Regions from separate parts of the Alteromonas sp. AWJ4_197 genome, predicted to be linked through region 2. Evidence: predicted binding sites of a transcription regulator. Region 2 holds the regulator's gene; the other holds the start of a gene.

Region 1 (8,734 bases), on a different contig from region 2:
GACCGGTTTTTAATGACTTAAATGCATCACTGTGAAAAATCAGTCCCAGTGCCTCACCATTAATGACGACTTTAAAACCCAGTTCCGTTTTTGAATACACCAGGCATTCAACCCCGTCGCCGGCTTTCAATGTATCTGACGATTCCTTAATGAAACGGTGGAGCCGGGTGGCGCCCAGGACGCGGCCGGTACTTTCATCGTGATAAATATGGACAACATAACGCATGCCTTCATTGACCGGTCCGTCCTGCATGCCCGCAGGGACAAGCAGATCCCGTTGACCGCCCCAGTCAAAAAACGCACCGAAGTTTGTCGCGCCGGTTGCTTTAAGCACCACGGTATCACCAGCCTGCGCTACCGGTGTTTGCGGCCAGGCTTCAAGATTTCCGGTTTCATCAATGCCGACAAAAATATCCAGCGTATCTCCGGTTTTCACTTTTTCCGGCAGCGCGGCCATATTTTCATGGGTTAGCAGTACCAGTGGATCGTTATCATCGCCACTGGAGAGGTGAAAGCCAAAAGGCAGTGATTCACCGACTTGAAGGGTATTGATTTTGCCAATGTGTATCATCAGGACTGACTGTGAAAGTAAATACAGGTAACATGATAACCAATTGTGAGAATGAGCTAAACCATTATGAAGTTGAATTGCGATCTTGGTGAAAGTTTCGGTGCCTGGCATATGCCTGTCGACGGCGACATTATGCAGTATATCGATCAGGCGAACATTGCCTGTGGCTTTCACGCCGGTGATCCGCTGGTAATGCGTAAAGCTGTCGCACTGGCTAAAGCAGCGGGTGTGGCCACGGGGGCTCATCCGTCTTATCCGGATCTGCAGGGCTTCGGCCGGCGTTCAATGAAAATGGCGGATGATGAGCTGACAGCCTGCCTGCAATACCAGATTGCAGCATTGACCGGCATTGCCCGAATTCAGCAGGTAGAGGTGTCCTACGTTAAACCTCACGGAGCGCTGTATAACGATTTAATGCAGGACAGGGCGCTGCGCCAGACCGTCATGAAAGCCGTGGCAGAAGCGGGGCAGGGAGCGCTCAGTCTGATGATTCAGGCTCATCCTGACAGCGACAAACTTATTGCAGAAGCTGAGGTTTACGGGCTCCGGCTTCAATTTGAAGCCTTTGCTGATCGCCGGTACACCGATGACGGCTATTTAATGTCGAGGCAACACGCCGGTGCGGTGCTGAATCATGATCAGGCCACCGCGCAGGTACAGGGATTACTGGAACACGGTACGATTATAACCAGTGGCGGTAAAACGCTGTCGTTGCAGGTAGACACCCTTTGTGTGCACGGCGATTCACCCGGCGCAGTGGCGATGGCAAAATCATTCAGAGAAATGCTGAATCATGCAACCCTTTGACAATGTCCGTCACATTGCCTTTGCCGGCATGGACGGTCTCATATTGTACTTCGGTGGTAAAGATGTCACGCAAATGAACGCTGCGGTTTCCGCTTATCATCTTGCGTTGAAGGCGAATCCGCCAATCTGGTTAAAAGAAGCCATCCCGTCCTATGACTCCCTGCTAATTTTGTTCGATGCAAAGATAACTGACAGCCATGGTGTATATCGTTTATTGCGTCAACTGCAACCGCAGATGTCAGCCGGAAAAAGCCTTCGACGACACCGGATCCCTGTCTGGTATGGTGCCCCGGAAGCGAACGATCTCGATGAAGTCGCTTCTCACACCGGCCTGGCGGTCAGTGAGATAATTGCATTGCATACAGCAACCGTGTACCGCGTGTTTGCAGTGGGGTTTGCGCCCGGTTTCGCTTATCTGGGGGAAAGTCCGGAACGTCTGTCGGTACCGCGCCGCAAAACACCGAGGACAAAAGTGCCCGCCGGTGCGGTTGCACTGGCCGACCGTCAGGCTGCAGTGTATCCGCAAGTATCGCCCGGCGGCTGGCAGTTACTGGGACTCAGTCCGTTAACTTTATTTTATCCTGCCAGTGCGCAGCCGGCCCTCTTGCAGGCCGGCGACGAAGTAGAGTTCTATGAAATTGATGAGCGGGAATACCTGGAGCAGGTGAAGGCATGACAATATCCTTTACTATTATCAATCCGGGATTCATCAGTTTAATCGTTGATGCCGGCAGAACAGGGATGCAGGAGCAGGGTTTTAGCGGCTCAGGTCCTTTAGACGTCGAAGCTTTTAACTTTGCAAACTGGCTTTCTGGCAATCCTGAAGGCAATCCTTGCATTGAAATTGCCGGTGATGTACACATCAGATTTGAGCATTCAGCCACTATGGCTGTTTGCGGCCCTGCTGTTTCACTTGCCGTGAACGGTGAACCTGCTTCTGAACTGGCCACAATTAACCTCAGCGCCGGAGACGACGTTCAGATTTCGCAGCAGCTTGCAGGTCAACGTTGCTATTTCGCTGTTCAGGGCGACTGGCAGATACCTGAAATAGCCGGTTCTGTGTGCACCGTGATGCGGGAAAAGCTGGGCGGACTTGCCGGTGACGGAAGGCCTCTTCATGCCGGTGACACAATTCATGTTGTCCCTGCAGCACAGGAAAACATAAGCCGCATATTGCCTGCTTCCATGCTTGCTCCCTATGCCAGTGATGCACCGGTTGATATTATTCCGGCTTATCAGCATGACGTGTTCAGCAGCAGAGTCCGGGCAACTTTTTATTCCTCAGCCTACAGTGTGACACCGCAAAGTGACCGTATGGGTTATCGCCTGAGTGGTCCTGCCATATCGTCGGGGTTTGAAGCTATGCGCTCAGAAGGGATTAATTGCGGTTCTGTGCAGGTGCCTGCAGACGGTCAGCCGATTATAATGCTGGCTGACAGACAAACTCTGGGCGGCTATCCCAAAATCGGTGTAATAGCGCCATATGATCTTCCGAGGGTAGCGCAGTCTGTTCCCGGCACAACGTTAACGTTTAATCCGGTGGATCCGGAAAATGCCCGTGGAACATGGCTGTTAAGGCAAGCCCGTTTTGACAATTTTTTCAGGAACAATTGATATCTGATGACAATCGCGTTTTTAAATGACCAGTTTTTACCCCTTGAAGAGGCACGTATTTCTCCGATGGACAGAGGTTTTCTGTTCGGCGACGGTATTTACGAGGTGATCCCTACCTTGCACGGTAAAGCTGTTGGTATGAACGCCCACCTCGACCGGTTACAAAACGGGCTCGATGAGCTGGCAATTACAAATCCGAAAACAAAGGCACAATGGACAGAGCTGGTAAGTGAACTGGTGACGAAAAATACACAAGCTCTGAATTCTGCGTCAGTGGGTGTGTATATTCAGGTATCACGGGGTACTGAGATGAAACGTGCCCATGGTTATCCTGACAATATTCCTCCCACTGTGTTCGCTTTTGCGTTTGCTACCGCCGCGCCGCCGGTGCCGGATAAAGCCGCAGTGGTAACCTTTGATGTCGCCAGTGGTGAAGATAAGCGCTGGCAGCGTTGTAACATCAAATCCACATCGCTGCTCGGCAATGTGATGCATTATCAGCAAGGCCGGCAGGCCGGTAAACAGGAAATCATTTTGTTGAACAGCCACGGGGAAGTGACTGAGGCCAGTTCATGCAACGTATTCGTTGTGAAAGAGGGTGTTATCATGACACCACCGCTGGATCATCAAATTTTGCCGGGAATTACCCGGAAGCTGGTCATTGAAAGTCTTGCAGCAGAAGGCGTTGAGGTGCAGGAAGTACCGGTTACAGCAGAAGTATTGTTCAGTGCTGATGAAGTGTGGCTAACCAGCTCCAGTAAGGAAATCAGCCCTGTTATCTCGGTGGATGATAAACCCGTGGGGAACGGGCAGGCCGGTGAGGTATGGCTTAAAGCCATCACAGCTTTCAACAAACACAAGTTTACGTTATAAAAAAACCTGCACGCTGTGCAGGTTTATTTAATCTTAACGACCGGCGACTCAGTCGTCGGTTTTATCACAGGTACCGTCTTTACATTCACCGTAAAGATACAGGCTGTGATGTGTCAGTTTGATGTTATTGCGTTCGGCAATTTCAATTTGACGTTGTTCAATCACGTCATCTTCAAACTCGATGACTTTGCCACATTTCAGACACACCAGATGGTCGTGGTGCTCTTTATGACTGATTTCAAATACTGACTTGCCACCTTCAAAATGGTGTCGGTTCAAAATACCAGCGTCATCGAACTGGTTAAGCACACGGTATACCGTCGCAAGACCAATTTCCTCACCCTGATCGATCAGAATTTTATACACATCTTCAGCACTGATATGCTGGTTGGCAGGTTCCTGCAGGATCTGCAGAATTTTTAAACGGGGAAGTGTAACTTTTAAACCCGCTTTTTTTAGTTCTTTATTTTGATCCATAAATAATCACTTCTGGAAGCTCTTCTGATTTAACGCTCATTATAGGTACTTTGCCAGGTTTTAAAAGTAAAAGCGCGGATATCTTCAACATTAATCTGCAGAGTAAATCATTGATCCCTGTCATTTATCCATACGTTTTTTAAGGACTTTGTGCAGCTAACCGGACCCTTCAGGCGGTATGCAGAGAGTTATTCAGGATTTACCCTCTCAACGAACTAAAGCATTGTTAAGTTTCTACCGATAAGTTCAATGAAAGCTATGCCTTTTTCGCTGCAAAATAGCGACTTTTCCGGGATGTTTTCAACATTATTTATCTTGCCGGCAATTACGGAACACTGTGCGCAGACATATTTCCTGGTCAAAAAACGGCAAGGCCGGAAAACTTATATTAAAATCAATGATAACCATGTTACGGAAATAAAACCGAAGATTGGGATAAGAAGATGCGCCTGACTGTTGTACAAAAAATAACCCTTGGTTTTGCCCTGTTCGGCTGTTTATTACTGATCACCAGTTTACTTGCTTATCTGGGACTCAGCGACATCCGCCGTTCTGCTGAAACGGTGGCCACCGAGAAAATGCCGGTTCAGACAAAAATGATGTCTCTGAAGTCAGATGCATTGTCTCTGGCGACCGTAACGGCAAACGGTTACTACATGGATGAGCTTTCAGCACTGAATAAAAACAAAGCTGAGTTTGAGGCACTGAGTGAAGTCTTTTCTGAAGATCTCGCTATTTTCGATACCACCTTTGGTAATCACACAGAATCAAAACAGGCCGTAGAGGCGGGTAATACATTTATTCGTGAGAGCGCGACGGTGTACGAAGCGCTTATCAGCAGCAAACAAATACAATTGTCTCTGGCAAAGCAGCGGGAAGAAGCTATCTCTCATATTGATGAAGCCGGAGCGCTGATGATGGATTTAAGCTTTCTGGATAACGGACAGCCCGGTATCGATGCGCTGGCCGGCCTCGGTGCGAATATTGACAATAAATTGCTCACTTTGAGTTCGGTCATCACCGAACTGGTTAAGTCTGAAGATCCTGAAGATTCACTGGTGATTCTGGATGACCTGGACTATCAGTTGAGCAATCTGGCGGTAGACACCGAATATCTGTTCCGGTCTGCCAGTGGCCTGAATACCGACGGTATCATCAGCAATTTTCAGCAGCAGTATGATGCCATGCTGGCTATTCTCACCGGTGAATCCGGTCTGATGGCCGGCCAGAAACAGAAGTTATCTCACATCGCCCATGCCACAGAAAGCCGTCAGCGTGCCAACACATCGCTGGCGCAGGCTACCTCGACAATCAATAACCTTTACGAAGAAGTCACTGAAGAAACCCTGAAAGGGCAAAACCTGATCCTGGACACTGTCCAGGACAGCCTTGTTGATACGCTGGTGGTGTCGTTTATTGGTCTGGTGGCTGCAGTTGCACTCACTCTCACTGTGCGTAAAAGCATTGCCGGGCCGCTGCAAAATATTACCCGTGGTCTCGGCCGGATCAGTGAAGGGGATTTATCGTATCGTCTGAAGACACAGGGCAATGATGAATTTGCCGATTTGTCGGTAAAGGTAAACAGTTTAACTGAAGCTCTCAGAGATCTTATCGGTAACATTCAGCAACAGGAACGAACGCTGCTGGATGTGGCCAGAGAAAGTGTGGAAATGGGTGAACGCAGTCTGGAGCAGGTGGCCCAACAACGTGACCGGGTCCGTAAAACCTCCTCAGATACTGCCAGTGTAAGAAGCACCAGTGAAAAAAACCTCGCGATGATTCAGCAATCGGTGGATGAACTTAACCGGGTCGCCAGTCAGACGCAGCAAACATCCGAACTGGTTGCACAAAACCGGCAACAGGTTGCAGAACAATCTGGCCAGGCATCGGCATCCGCCAGCATCATAAACCGGCTGGATGAGAACAGCCGCAGCATCGGCAGTATCCTTGACGTCATTAAAACCATCGCGGAACAAACAAACTTGCTGGCGCTCAATGCTGCAATAGAAGCTGCCCGTGCCGGTGATCAGGGCCGCGGATTTGCCGTTGTCGCCGACGAGGTCAGAACGCTGGCTAACCGCACGCATAACTCCACTGAAGAAATTGAATCGATGATTGGCAGTTTGCAACGAGATGCACAGCAAGCTGTGGAAGCCATCAACCTGAGTATGGAAAAGGCGGAGCAGGGCGTTGCTATCAGTGAAAAAGTCTATGAGCAGGTTAATGGGATCAGTGAGGTCATTGTGAAGCTGCAGGCGTTTAATGCCGGCTTTGTGAAAGACACTAAAGCTCAGGATAAAGTACTTGCGGGTATTGATGATAATCTTAACGCAATCGTGACGCTGGCTGATGCAAGTGCAGAGAGTACCCGTCTGGCAAATGAATCCAGTGCCAGGGTGGATGAGCAAATGGAAGGATTGCGGAAAGTGGTTGAGCGCTTCAGATTATAAAAAAAACGGGCTGAGCGCCCGTTTTCTTTAATTCTATATCAGGCAAGTTCTGCCAGACATAATTCTTCGTGTAACTGCTTACACCAGGCACGTACACGCTCTTCGGTTAATTCCGGCTGGCGGTCTTCGTCAATGCCCAGACCAACGAAGTGGTTATCATCAGCCATGCCTTTAGAGGCTTCAAAGTCGTAGCCGTCTGTAGACCATTGACCGACAAGAATTGCACCGCGGGGTTCTACGATATCGCGAACCATGCCCATGGCATCCAGGAAATATTCAGCGTAATCTTCCTGATCGCCGCAACCGAAAATTGCAACCAGCTTGTCATTGAAATCAATTTCTTCCAGTTCAGGGAAGAAGTCATCCCAGTCACATTGTGCTTCACCGTAGTACCAGGTAGGGATCCCGAATATCAGAAGATCAAATTCAGCGATCTGTTCTTTGGTACTCTTGGCAATGTCCTGTACATCAATCAGGTTTTTGCCTAATTCCTTTTGAATCATCTTTGCAACATGTTCGGTATTTCCTGTGTCACTACCGAAAAACAAGCCAACACTTGCCATAATAACCCTCTGTTCGATACATCTTCTGAAATTACACGCCGGTACTTAACCAAATAAGTTCTATCAATCCTTTGGCAATAAAACCCAGCGCTCCCATTCCGAGTACGCCATAGGCAACTACCCGTCCGATAAGCGGTACATCGTTACTTTTGAGAACATCATGTACGGCATAGCCCATCAGGACAAACAGGCCGGTAAGCCCAAGATAAAACATGATGGATTCAATGGTTTCGTAATTTTCAGCAAGCATAGTTTTACTTAGTCCAAAATCGGCGCAAACTATAGCACAGAAATCAGCTGCCTCGCAGTGAAAACCACGTAATTTTTTGCGCTATATCATGCCTGATGCGGGCGAAATATGTGTTTTTCAACCACGCGGTTGAAGGCGCCCGGCTTTTCTGCATGTAACCAGTGACCGGCTCCTTCAATAACATGGGCGCGGGCAGCAGGAAAATACTGCAATATTTCGCTCTGCATGGACGCCGTGATGTAATCGGAATTACCACCCTTGATGAAAAGTACAGGCTCAGAGAATTGAGCATCGCTGCTTTGCCATCCTTTAATCGCTTCGTAACTGTTTGCCAGACCATCCAGATTAAAGCGCCAGTGCCATTGTTTACCGGTATCCTGATATAAACTTTTTAACAGAAACTGGCGTACTCCGGCTTCCGGAATGCCACTTTGTAAACTTTTGTCCGCATCAGAACGGCTGTTGACAGAATTAAGGTCTAGCGACTTTAATGCACTGATTATCGCATCATGACGGGACGGATAACTTACCGGAGCAATATCCGCAACGATGAGATCATCAAGAAACTGCGGATGGGTGAGTGCGAGGCGCATTGCTACCTTTCCACCCAGCGAATGTCCAAGTATGCCTGTGCGGGCTTTCTTAAACTGTTTGACTAATGCGTATAACTGTTCTGCTGCTGCCTCTATGGAAAAATGCTCCAGATGGGGTGATTGACCGTGGTCCGGTAAATCTACACTGAGCACATTCACTTTGGGCGCGAAATGCCGCTTTACGACAGATAAATTGTCAGCTGTTCCGAATAAACCGTGAATAATAACAAGTAAATAATCAGAATCAGTATTTTCTGAAAAAGAATAATGTAACGTGGATTGCATGATTGACCTGAAAAAAAGGCGACTGATGTCGCCTTTGAATGGAATTTTTTAAATTGCGAAATCTTCCAGCGATTTGCCGCTGTCTAACGCATCTTTGTAGACCCGTGGCATTCTTCCGATACCTGTCCACTGGTGTACTTTACCTTCACCATCTTTCAATTCGTATTTTACCGGACGTTTTTTACCGGTAGATTTCTTTTCAACAGTCGTCGACTCCAGATCACTGACATCAAGACCGGCTTCTTCAAGTT
Region 2 (8,734 bases):
ATCCCTGTTGTTGTCGGTGGCAACGGCAATTATCGTCACCCGTGAAAACGAAACCCAGGAAATGGGTAAGGAAATCCGGTCACAGCTGGGTAATCAGCAGGCTCTGTATATTGCCGCAGCGGTGCTGTTTGTCATGGGGATTGTGCCCGGCATGCCTCACGTGGCCTTTCTGGGATTCTCTGCTATTGCTGCCGGTTATGCATACTGGCAAGGTGTGCAGGCGAAGAAAGCGGCAGAAAAACCGGCTGTGCCGGCCAAAATGGAAGGTGGTGCTGACCAGCCTGCTCCGGAAATTAAAGAGCTGGGTTGGGATGACGTACAGCAAGTTGACACTATCGGCCTTGAAGTAGGTTACCGGCTCATTCCGCTGGTGGATAAATCACAGGGCGGCGAATTGCTTACACGTATAAAAGGTGTGCGGAAGAAACTGTCTCAGGAACTGGGCTTTCTGGTTCCGCCGGTGCACATCCGCGATAATCTGGATCTCGACCCGAATGCTTACACGATCTCCATGCTGGGTGTGACCATCGGCGATGCGCAAATCAGTCATGATGAAGAGCTGGCGATTAACCCCGGGCAAGTGTTCGGTAAGCTGGAAGGACGGGCGACTAAAGACCCCGCTTTCGGACTGGATGCCGTGTGGATACGGCCGAATCAGCGGGAGCATGCGCAAACCCTTGGTTACACAGTAGTGGACGCAGCTACTGTAGTAGCGACACACCTCAGCCAGTTACTCAGCAACAATGCTTACCAGTTGCTCGGTCATGAAGAAGTGCAGCAACTTCTCGATATGCTGGCGAAATCCAGTCCTAAACTGGTGGAAGGGCTGGTACCGGATATTCTGCAGCTGAGCACCGTAGTAAAAGTACTGCAAACCTTATTGTTCGAAGGCGTTCCCATCCGCGATATGCGTACTATCGTTCAAACCTTGTCGGAATACGGCCCCCGCAGTCAGGATCCGGATGTGCTGGTATCGGCAGTGCGTATTGCGCTGAAGCGTTTGATTGTGCAGGAAATCAGTCAGGGAGCGAAAGAAGTGCCTGTCATAACTCTGGCACCAGAGTTGGAACAGATGTTGCACCAGTCACTTCAGGCAGGAGGAGAAGACGGCGCCGGCATCGAACCGGGACTGGCAGACCGGCTCCAACAATCCCTGCAACAGGCCGCACAACAACAAGAACTGAATGGCGAGCCTGCGGTACTGTTGACGTCAGGCATGTTAAGACCTGTGCTGTCACGCTTCCTGAAGTATTCGGTAGCTGGCCTGCATGTGTTGTCTTATCAGGAAATCCCTGATGACAAACAAATCAAAATTGTCAGCTCTGTGGGTCAATAATCTGACGCCGGGTGAGTGAAGAGGTTGAGATGAAAATCAGACGGTTTTTTGGCAAAGATATGCGGGAAGCATTAAGCCAGGTAAAAGCAGAATTGGGCAGTGACGCCGTAATCATGTCGAATCGCAAAGTGGCAGACGGTATTGAGCTGGTCGCCGCTTACGATAAAGAGCCGGATGCAAAAATAAAACTCAACACCCGCCATGAATCAGGTAAACCAGCTGCACAGAAGGGGACGCCAAGCCTCAGCGAAATTATCGGTGACGACGGTCCGGATACTTTACGGGCGTTACTTGAAAAGCAGGCTGCAGAAAAAGCTACGGCTGCCGGAAGGGACGGTCAGAACCCTGCTGTTTCTCCTGCACCACAAACATCGTCTGCCTTCGCCGGAGAAACCCGTGGAGTCAATTCACAACCCGTTGCATCTCACAACGAAGAGGCATTTTCATTTGCGGATGTATTTTCTGCAAAAGAACCCAAGCCTGCACCGGTATCTCAAATGAACCCCGACTTTAAAGCGGCGGAAAGTCAGCAGTCTGCCGGTGCCCCTGCCAGTGAGCTGGATGCGATAAAAGAGGAACTGGCTTCTCTTCGCAGCGTTTTACAATATCAGGTCGCAGACTTGATGGATGCTAAAAAGCAGCGTCAGCGTCCCGTACACAGCTATCTGACTCAGTGTTTAACCGGTATGGGGCTGAGTGCTTCACTGGCTGAGCAACTGGTGCACTACACCCCTTCTCAATACACCGAGCGGGAAGCATGGATTTACCTTCTCAACCTTTTGGCTAATCGCCTTAATGTTTCCGGTAATGATATCCTGACCCAAACCGGTGTGGTTGCTCTTGTTGGTCCAACGGGAACAGGCAAAACCACGACTGTTGCTAAATTAGCAGCACGCTATGCGCAAAAATACGGTGCTGATCAGGTGGCTATGATCACTATCGATACCTACCGTATTGCCGCTTATGAACAGCTGGCAACGTATGGCAAAATTATTGGCTGTACCACAAGGAAGGCGCAAAGCAGTGAAGAATTAGCCGAACTTCTCTTCCAGTTACGCCATAAGCGTCTAATATTAATAGACACGGCTGGTTTCAGTCAGCGCGACAGTCGTTTAATTAAACAACTTGGTCAATTTAATCACGGACAAATGCAACCTGTCCGTAAATACCTGGTTGCGCAGGCAAATACCCAATATCCTGCATTGCAACGCATCATTGAAGCGTATAATTCCGTTAAGCTTGACGGATGTATCTTCACGAAAGTTGATGAATGCTACAGTTTGGGTGAGGTTTTAAGTGTTGCTGTTGAACAGCAATTGCCAGTTAGTTATGTGACCGACGGGCAGCAGGTACCTGAAGATATTAAAGTTGCTGATGCAAAATCTCTCGTATCTGCCGCTGCAAAGCTTTATAAAAAGTACGGTTTGAATCATACTAAGCGTAATCATGAAGTTAATTCAGTTCAGGCAGTATGATCGAAGATCAAGCGAGTAGCTTACGAAAGATGAATCAATCACGCCTCATAAAGGTTATTGCCGTTACCGGCGGCAAAGGTGGTGTTGGTAAAACCAACATTACATTAAACACGGCGATTGCTATGGCCAAGCAAGGTAAGCGGGTCATGGTACTCGATGCCGATTTAGGATTAGCGAACGTTGACGTCATGCTGGGTCTGCGTGTTGAGAAGAACCTTTCTCACGTATTGTCCGGTGAATGCACACTTGATGATGTTCTGGTAACCGGACCTCACGGTATTAAAATCGCTCCGGCGACTTCAGGTACTCAGGCAATGACTGAGTTATCGCCCACAGAACATGCCGGATTAATCCGTGCTTTCAGTGAGTTGCGGTCGCAGATTGACGTGCTGATTGTAGATACCGCAGCCGGTATTTCCGATATGGTACTGAGTTTCTCCCGTGCCTCGCAGGACATCATGGTCGTGGTTTGTGACGAACCGACTTCTCTGACCGATGCCTACGCATTGATTAAAATTTTAAACCGTGAGCATGGCGTGTTCCGTTTTAAAATTGTGGCAAACATGGTTAGGGACATCCGTGAAGGGCAGGAATTATTCAGCAAGTTATCAAAAGTGACAGGCAGATTCCTGGATGTGGCACTAGAATTGGTGGCAACTGTACCTTTCGACGAAAATATTCGTCGGGCAGTCAGAAAGCAAACCGCTATTGTGGATGCATTTCCCGGTTCTCCTGCGGCCGTAGCGATTAGTCAGTTAGCCACCAAAGCGCTTAACTGGCCGGTACCGGCTCAGCCGGGTGGTCACCTGGAATTTTTCATTGAACAACTGGTGACGAAGCAAGCAGTAGGAAGCCAACGTTGAATAGTAAAGCGGCAGCTTACCAGCAGCAGACCGACAAGTCGCAGCTGGTCGAGCGCCATGCATCCCTTGTAAAACGTATTGCCCATCACCTGATGGCGCGTTTGCCTGCCAGTGTGCTGGTGGATGACCTGATTCAGGCAGGGATGATCGGATTGCTGGAAGCCGCCAGAAATTTCGACGGCTCGAAAGGGGCCAGTTTCGAAACCTTCGCAGGCATCCGTATTCGTGGTGCTATGCTGGATGAAATCCGTAAGGGCGACTGGACACCCCGTTCAGTGCATAAAAATAGCCGTGCAATTACGGAAGCCATAACACAAGTTGAAAGAGAAACTGGCAGAGACGCGCGTGATACAGAAATTGCTGCTAAGCTAAATGTCAGTATTAATGATTATCATCAAATGCTTAACGAGGTGAATGCCGGTAAACTTGTCGGTATTGAAGACCTGGGTGTGTCAGAAGATGTAATCAGCACAGAACAGAATAAAGGTAATGATTCACCCCTCGAAGATTTAATGCAGGGGGCGTTTCAAAAGGCGTTGGCGCATGCCATCACAACATTACCTGAACGGGAAGCAATTGTACTGTCCCTGTACTATGATGAAGAACTGAATTTACGTGAAATCGGTGAAGTTCTTGAAGTCAGTGAGTCAAGGGTCAGCCAGATTCATAGCCAGGCCATGTTAAAACTAAAAGCCCGAATGCAATCATGGCAGGCAGAAGAATAAAACATACTAATATTAATAACGATTGATAATCCTCACCGGAGGCTATTTTGGACAAGAGTATGAAAATTCTTGTAGTAGACGACTTCTCTACTATGAGACGAATCATAAAGAACCTGCTTAAAGATCTTGGATTTTCCAATATTCAGGAAGCTGACGATGGAAGTACGGCCCTCCCCATGCTCCAGCAAGGCGACTTTGAATTTGTCGTGACCGACTGGAACATGCCAGGTATGCAGGGTATCGACCTGTTACGCGCTATTCGTGCAGACGACAAACTCAAGCACTTGCCAGTATTAATGGTGACAGCTGAAGCGAAAAAAGAGCAAATCGTTGCTGCAGCACAGGCAGGTGTAAACGGATATGTTGTGAAGCCTTTCACAGCCGCTACACTTAAGGAAAAACTCGATAAGATTTTTGAGCGTTTAGGTTGATCCAGCCGCTCCCGCCAGAGAAGAGGATTACTGGATGTCTCCTACTAAAAAAGTCCCTATTTCGCTCGAAGAAGCAAAACAGCTGGTAGCATATCTTGAGCAGGGCGATGACGACTCCGCCAGCGCCCTGCTTGAAGCCGTATCTGCCAAAGAGTCTGTCGAACTTTTTGCTGAAGTTGGCAAACTTACCCGTCAACTTCATGACGCCCTCAACACCTTCCAGTTAGACGAGCGAATTGCTGGTCTGGCTAATGATGATATTCCTGATGCGCAAACGCGTCTCACCTACGTTATTGAAGAAACTGAAAAAGCGGCTAATACTACAATGGACGCTGTAGAGTCCTGTATGCCCATTGCTGAATCTTTATCAGACCGGATCACAACTCTTGAGCCTGAATGGCAAAAGCTTATGACCCGTCAGATTGAGCTCGGTGAATTCAAGAGTTTATGTATGGATATCGACGCCCTGTTTAAGGACATGTCGAAAGATTCTTCTAAACTTAACAGCCTTTTGACCGAAGTATTAATGGCACAGGGTTATCAGGATTTGACAGGCCAGGTTATTCGCAGAGTGATTGACCTGGTGAAAGAAGTCGAAGACAGCCTTGTGAACATGCTGACCGTGTTCGGTGAACGGGATGCACCTGTTAAAGCACAGAGCACCACGAACAAGCCGGACGCTGTTGAAGCGGAAGGGCCAATCATGAACGCTGAGAAGCGGGATGACGTAGTACAAGGCCAGGATGACGTGGATGATCTCCTGTCGAGCCTTGGTTTTTAGGGGAGCGAATGAATGTCGTTTGATGTTGATGAGGATATATTACAGGACTTTCTGGTCGAAGCCGGAGAAATCCTGGAACAATTACAGGAACAGTTAGTTGACCTGGAGAATAATCCGGAAGACGCTGACCTCCTCAACGCGATTTTCCGTGGATATCACACGGTAAAAGGTGGCGCAGGTTTCTTATCTCTGACTGAACTGGTTGAGATTTGTCACGGCGCAGAAAACGTCTTTGACGTAATGCGTAATGGCCAGCGTACACTGACGCCGGAATTAATGGATGTCATTCTGCAAGCGACAGACGTCGTAGTGGAAATGTTTGAGCGGGTAAAAGCCCGTGAACCACTCGAAGCCGCTGATTCAAATCTTGTTGATGTTCTGCATAAGTTGAGCAAGCCAGAAGCCCCCGGCGAAAATATTTTTGGCGGGGAAACGGCAGCACCAGCAGAAGAAGTGCCGGTAGCAGAAGAACCTGAGCTGATTTTTGAAGAGGTACCGGTTGCACCGGAAGCCGCCGCTGTTGCTGAGCCTGCCGGCGATAACAGCATTGAAGATATCAGCGAAGATGAATTTGAAGCGTTACTGGACCAGCTGCATGGTTCCGGTGCGCCCGGCAGACCGTCAGCAGATGCACCTTCTAAGCCAGCTGCACCTGCGCCCGCTCCGGCAGCAGCGGCTGGCGGAGATGGTGAAGATATCACCGATGATGAATTTGAGGCTCTGTTAGACGAGCTTCACGGTAAAGGACAGTTTGGTGGCGATGCCGCACCTGCCGCTACACCAGCGGCCGCAGCTCCGGCAGCGGAAGAGGCTGCAGCCGGTTCTGACGGTGACGAAATCACCGATGACGAATTTGAAGCTTTGCTTGACCAGTTACACGGTAAAGGTCAGGGACCCGGCATTGCCGGTGGTGTTGAAGTAGACACTCAGGCAACCAAAGCCGTTCAGGCTGCCAAAGCGGAACAGTCTAAACCTGCAGAGCCTGCCAAGCCGGCTCAACCTGCTAAAGCTGCGGCACCTGCTCCGGCCGCAAAATCGGCTCCGGCTGCGCCAGCCGCACCCGCTGCACCTTCAAAGCCCGCAGCGCCTGCTGCCAAAGCTGCACCTAAAAAAGAAGAAAAGGCCCCGCAGGCAGAAACTACTGTTCGGGTAGACACCAAACGCCTTGACCAGATTATGAATATGGTCGGTGAGTTGGTGCTGGTTCGTAACCGCTTGTTAAGCCTTGGTATTAATACCAATGACGAAGATATGTCGAAGGCTATCGCGAACCTGGATGTGGTGACCGGTGATCTTCAGGGCGCGGTAATGAAAACCCGCATGCAGCCCATTAAGAAAGTCTTCGGTCGTTTCCCCAGGGTTGTCCGCGACCTTGCCCGTAGCCTGAAAAAAGAAATTACCCTTGAGCTTGAAGGGGAAGAAACGGATCTGGATAAGAACCTGGTTGAGGCGCTGGCCGATCCCCTGGTTCACCTGGTGCGTAACTCCGTCGACCATGGTATCGAAATGCCGGATGACCGTGCTAATGCGGGTAAACCGCGCATGGGTACAGTGAAACTGGCTGCATCACAGGAAGGCGATCATATCCTGCTTACTATCACCGATGATGGTAAAGGGATGGATCCGGAAAAGCTGAAAGAAATCGCTATCAGTCGTGGTGTGCTTGATGCTGATGCGGCCGCCCGTATGTCCGACGTGGAAGCATTTAATCTGATATTCGCGCCGGGCTTTTCAACCAAGACAGAGATCAGTGATATCTCCGGTCGTGGTGTGGGCATGGACGTGGTTAAAACCAAAATCAACCAGTTGAATGGTACCGTAAACATTGATTCTCATCTGGGCAAAGGTACCCGGTTAGAAATCAAAGTACCGTTAACGCTCGCAATCCTGCCAACTCTGATGATTGTTGTCGGTCAGCAAACCTTTGCATTGCCATTGGGCGCTGTTAACGAAATTATCAACATGGACATCAAGAAAACCAATACGGTAGATGGTCAGTTGACGATGATTGTCCGCTCTAAGGCTATCCCGTTATTCTTCCTTGGTGAATGGCTTATCCGCGGCCCGAAAAATATCGAGAAAGAAAAAGGTCATGTTGTTGTAGTACAAATTGGTACGCAGCAGGTGGGCTTCGTGGTGGATGCACTGATTGGTCAGGAAGAAGTGGTGATCAAGCCACTGGATGCCTTATTACAAGGTACACCGGGTATGGCTGGTGCAACCATTACGTCGGATGGCGGAATCGCATTAATCCTTGATATCCCGAGTCTGCTTAAGCGATATGCGCGCAGGTCATAGTCGCTATTAAAGGAACATCATTACTATGGCTTTTAAAGTCCTTGTTGTGGACGATTCGACGTTTTATCGTCGTCGTGTACGCGAAATTCTGGATGAGGACAGAGAACTCGAGGTTGTTGGCGAAGCCAAAAACGGTGAAGAAGCGCTGGATATGCTGATTAAGTTGTCACCCGACGTAGTGACAATGGATGTGGAAATGCCGGTTATGGACGGTATTTCCGCTGTAAAAGCGATCATGCAGAAACGCCCTGTACCTATTCTCATGTTTTCGTCTCTAACACATGCCGGCGCGCAGGCAACTCTGGATGCGCTTGAGGCCGGTGCGCTGGATTTTCTGCCGAAAAAATTTGAGGAGATTTCTAAAGAGCGTAAAGAAGCTGTTGGCTTACTACGGACCAAGGTACGTTTACTGGCGCGACGGGGAGTTGGCATACGCCGCCCTGTTATCTCCAGAAAAGAACCTGTGGCAAAGCCCGCTCCTCCAATGCCTGCCAATGCCCCCAAGTCGACGTTTTTTAAAAGCTCGTCTATTCTCACCGGACGTACTGAAACTGCATCCCAGCCTACTGTTTCTAAAGTCAAGGCATCAGGAAAGCGGTATAAATGTCTGGCCATCGGGGCTTCTACAGGTGGTCCTGTGGCATTGCAAAAAGTGTTGTCAGGGCTGCCGGCTAACTTTCCTTATCCGATTTTATTGGTTCAGCATATGCCAGGCACGTTTACTAATGCGTTTGCCCAGCGGCTGAATAATAATTGCGAAATTTCGGTAAAAGAAGCTGAGCACGGGGATATTCTTAAACCCGGTTGTGCTTATCTTGCGCCCGG

The links. The regulator FliA, encoded in region 2, starts transcription of late flagellar genes. The targets are predictions, from matches to a motif close to CTAAAGNTNNNNNNNNNNNNGCCGATA.
Region 1: the regulator FliA is predicted to act here: its motif matches at 4,559-4,585, upstream of ACXAGC_RS10185 (HAMP domain-containing methyl-accepting chemotaxis protein).

Annotation. Positions count from the first base shown of each region.
Region 1 is NZ_JBSWWW010000004.1:207,038-215,771, reverse strand. It holds gene ACXAGC_RS10215 (CvfB family protein) at 1-571, opposite strand, end outside; gene ACXAGC_RS10210 (5-oxoprolinase subunit PxpA) at 638-1,378, shown strand; gene pxpB (5-oxoprolinase subunit PxpB) at 1,365-2,054, shown strand; gene ACXAGC_RS10200 (5-oxoprolinase subunit C family protein) at 2,051-2,992, shown strand; gene ACXAGC_RS10195 (D-amino acid aminotransferase) at 2,999-3,865, shown strand; gene fur (ferric iron uptake transcriptional regulator) at 3,914-4,342, opposite strand; gene ACXAGC_RS10185 (HAMP domain-containing methyl-accepting chemotaxis protein) at 4,786-6,792, shown strand; gene fldA (flavodoxin FldA) at 6,831-7,355, opposite strand; gene ACXAGC_RS10175 (DUF2788 domain-containing protein) at 7,387-7,605, opposite strand; gene ACXAGC_RS10170 (alpha/beta fold hydrolase) at 7,692-8,483, opposite strand; gene ACXAGC_RS10165 (H-NS histone family protein) at 8,532-8,734, opposite strand, start outside.
Region 2 is NZ_JBSWWW010000005.1:191,356-200,089, forward strand. It holds gene flhA (flagellar biosynthesis protein FlhA) at 1-1,336, shown strand, start outside; gene flhF (flagellar biosynthesis protein FlhF) at 1,366-2,811, shown strand; gene ACXAGC_RS12540 (MinD/ParA family protein) at 2,808-3,674, shown strand; gene ACXAGC_RS12545 (RNA polymerase sigma factor FliA) at 3,671-4,399, shown strand; gene cheY (chemotaxis response regulator CheY) at 4,447-4,830, shown strand; gene ACXAGC_RS12555 (protein phosphatase CheZ) at 4,865-5,611, shown strand; gene ACXAGC_RS12560 (chemotaxis protein CheA) at 5,624-7,909, shown strand; gene ACXAGC_RS12565 (protein-glutamate methylesterase/protein-glutamine glutaminase) at 7,935-8,734, shown strand, end outside.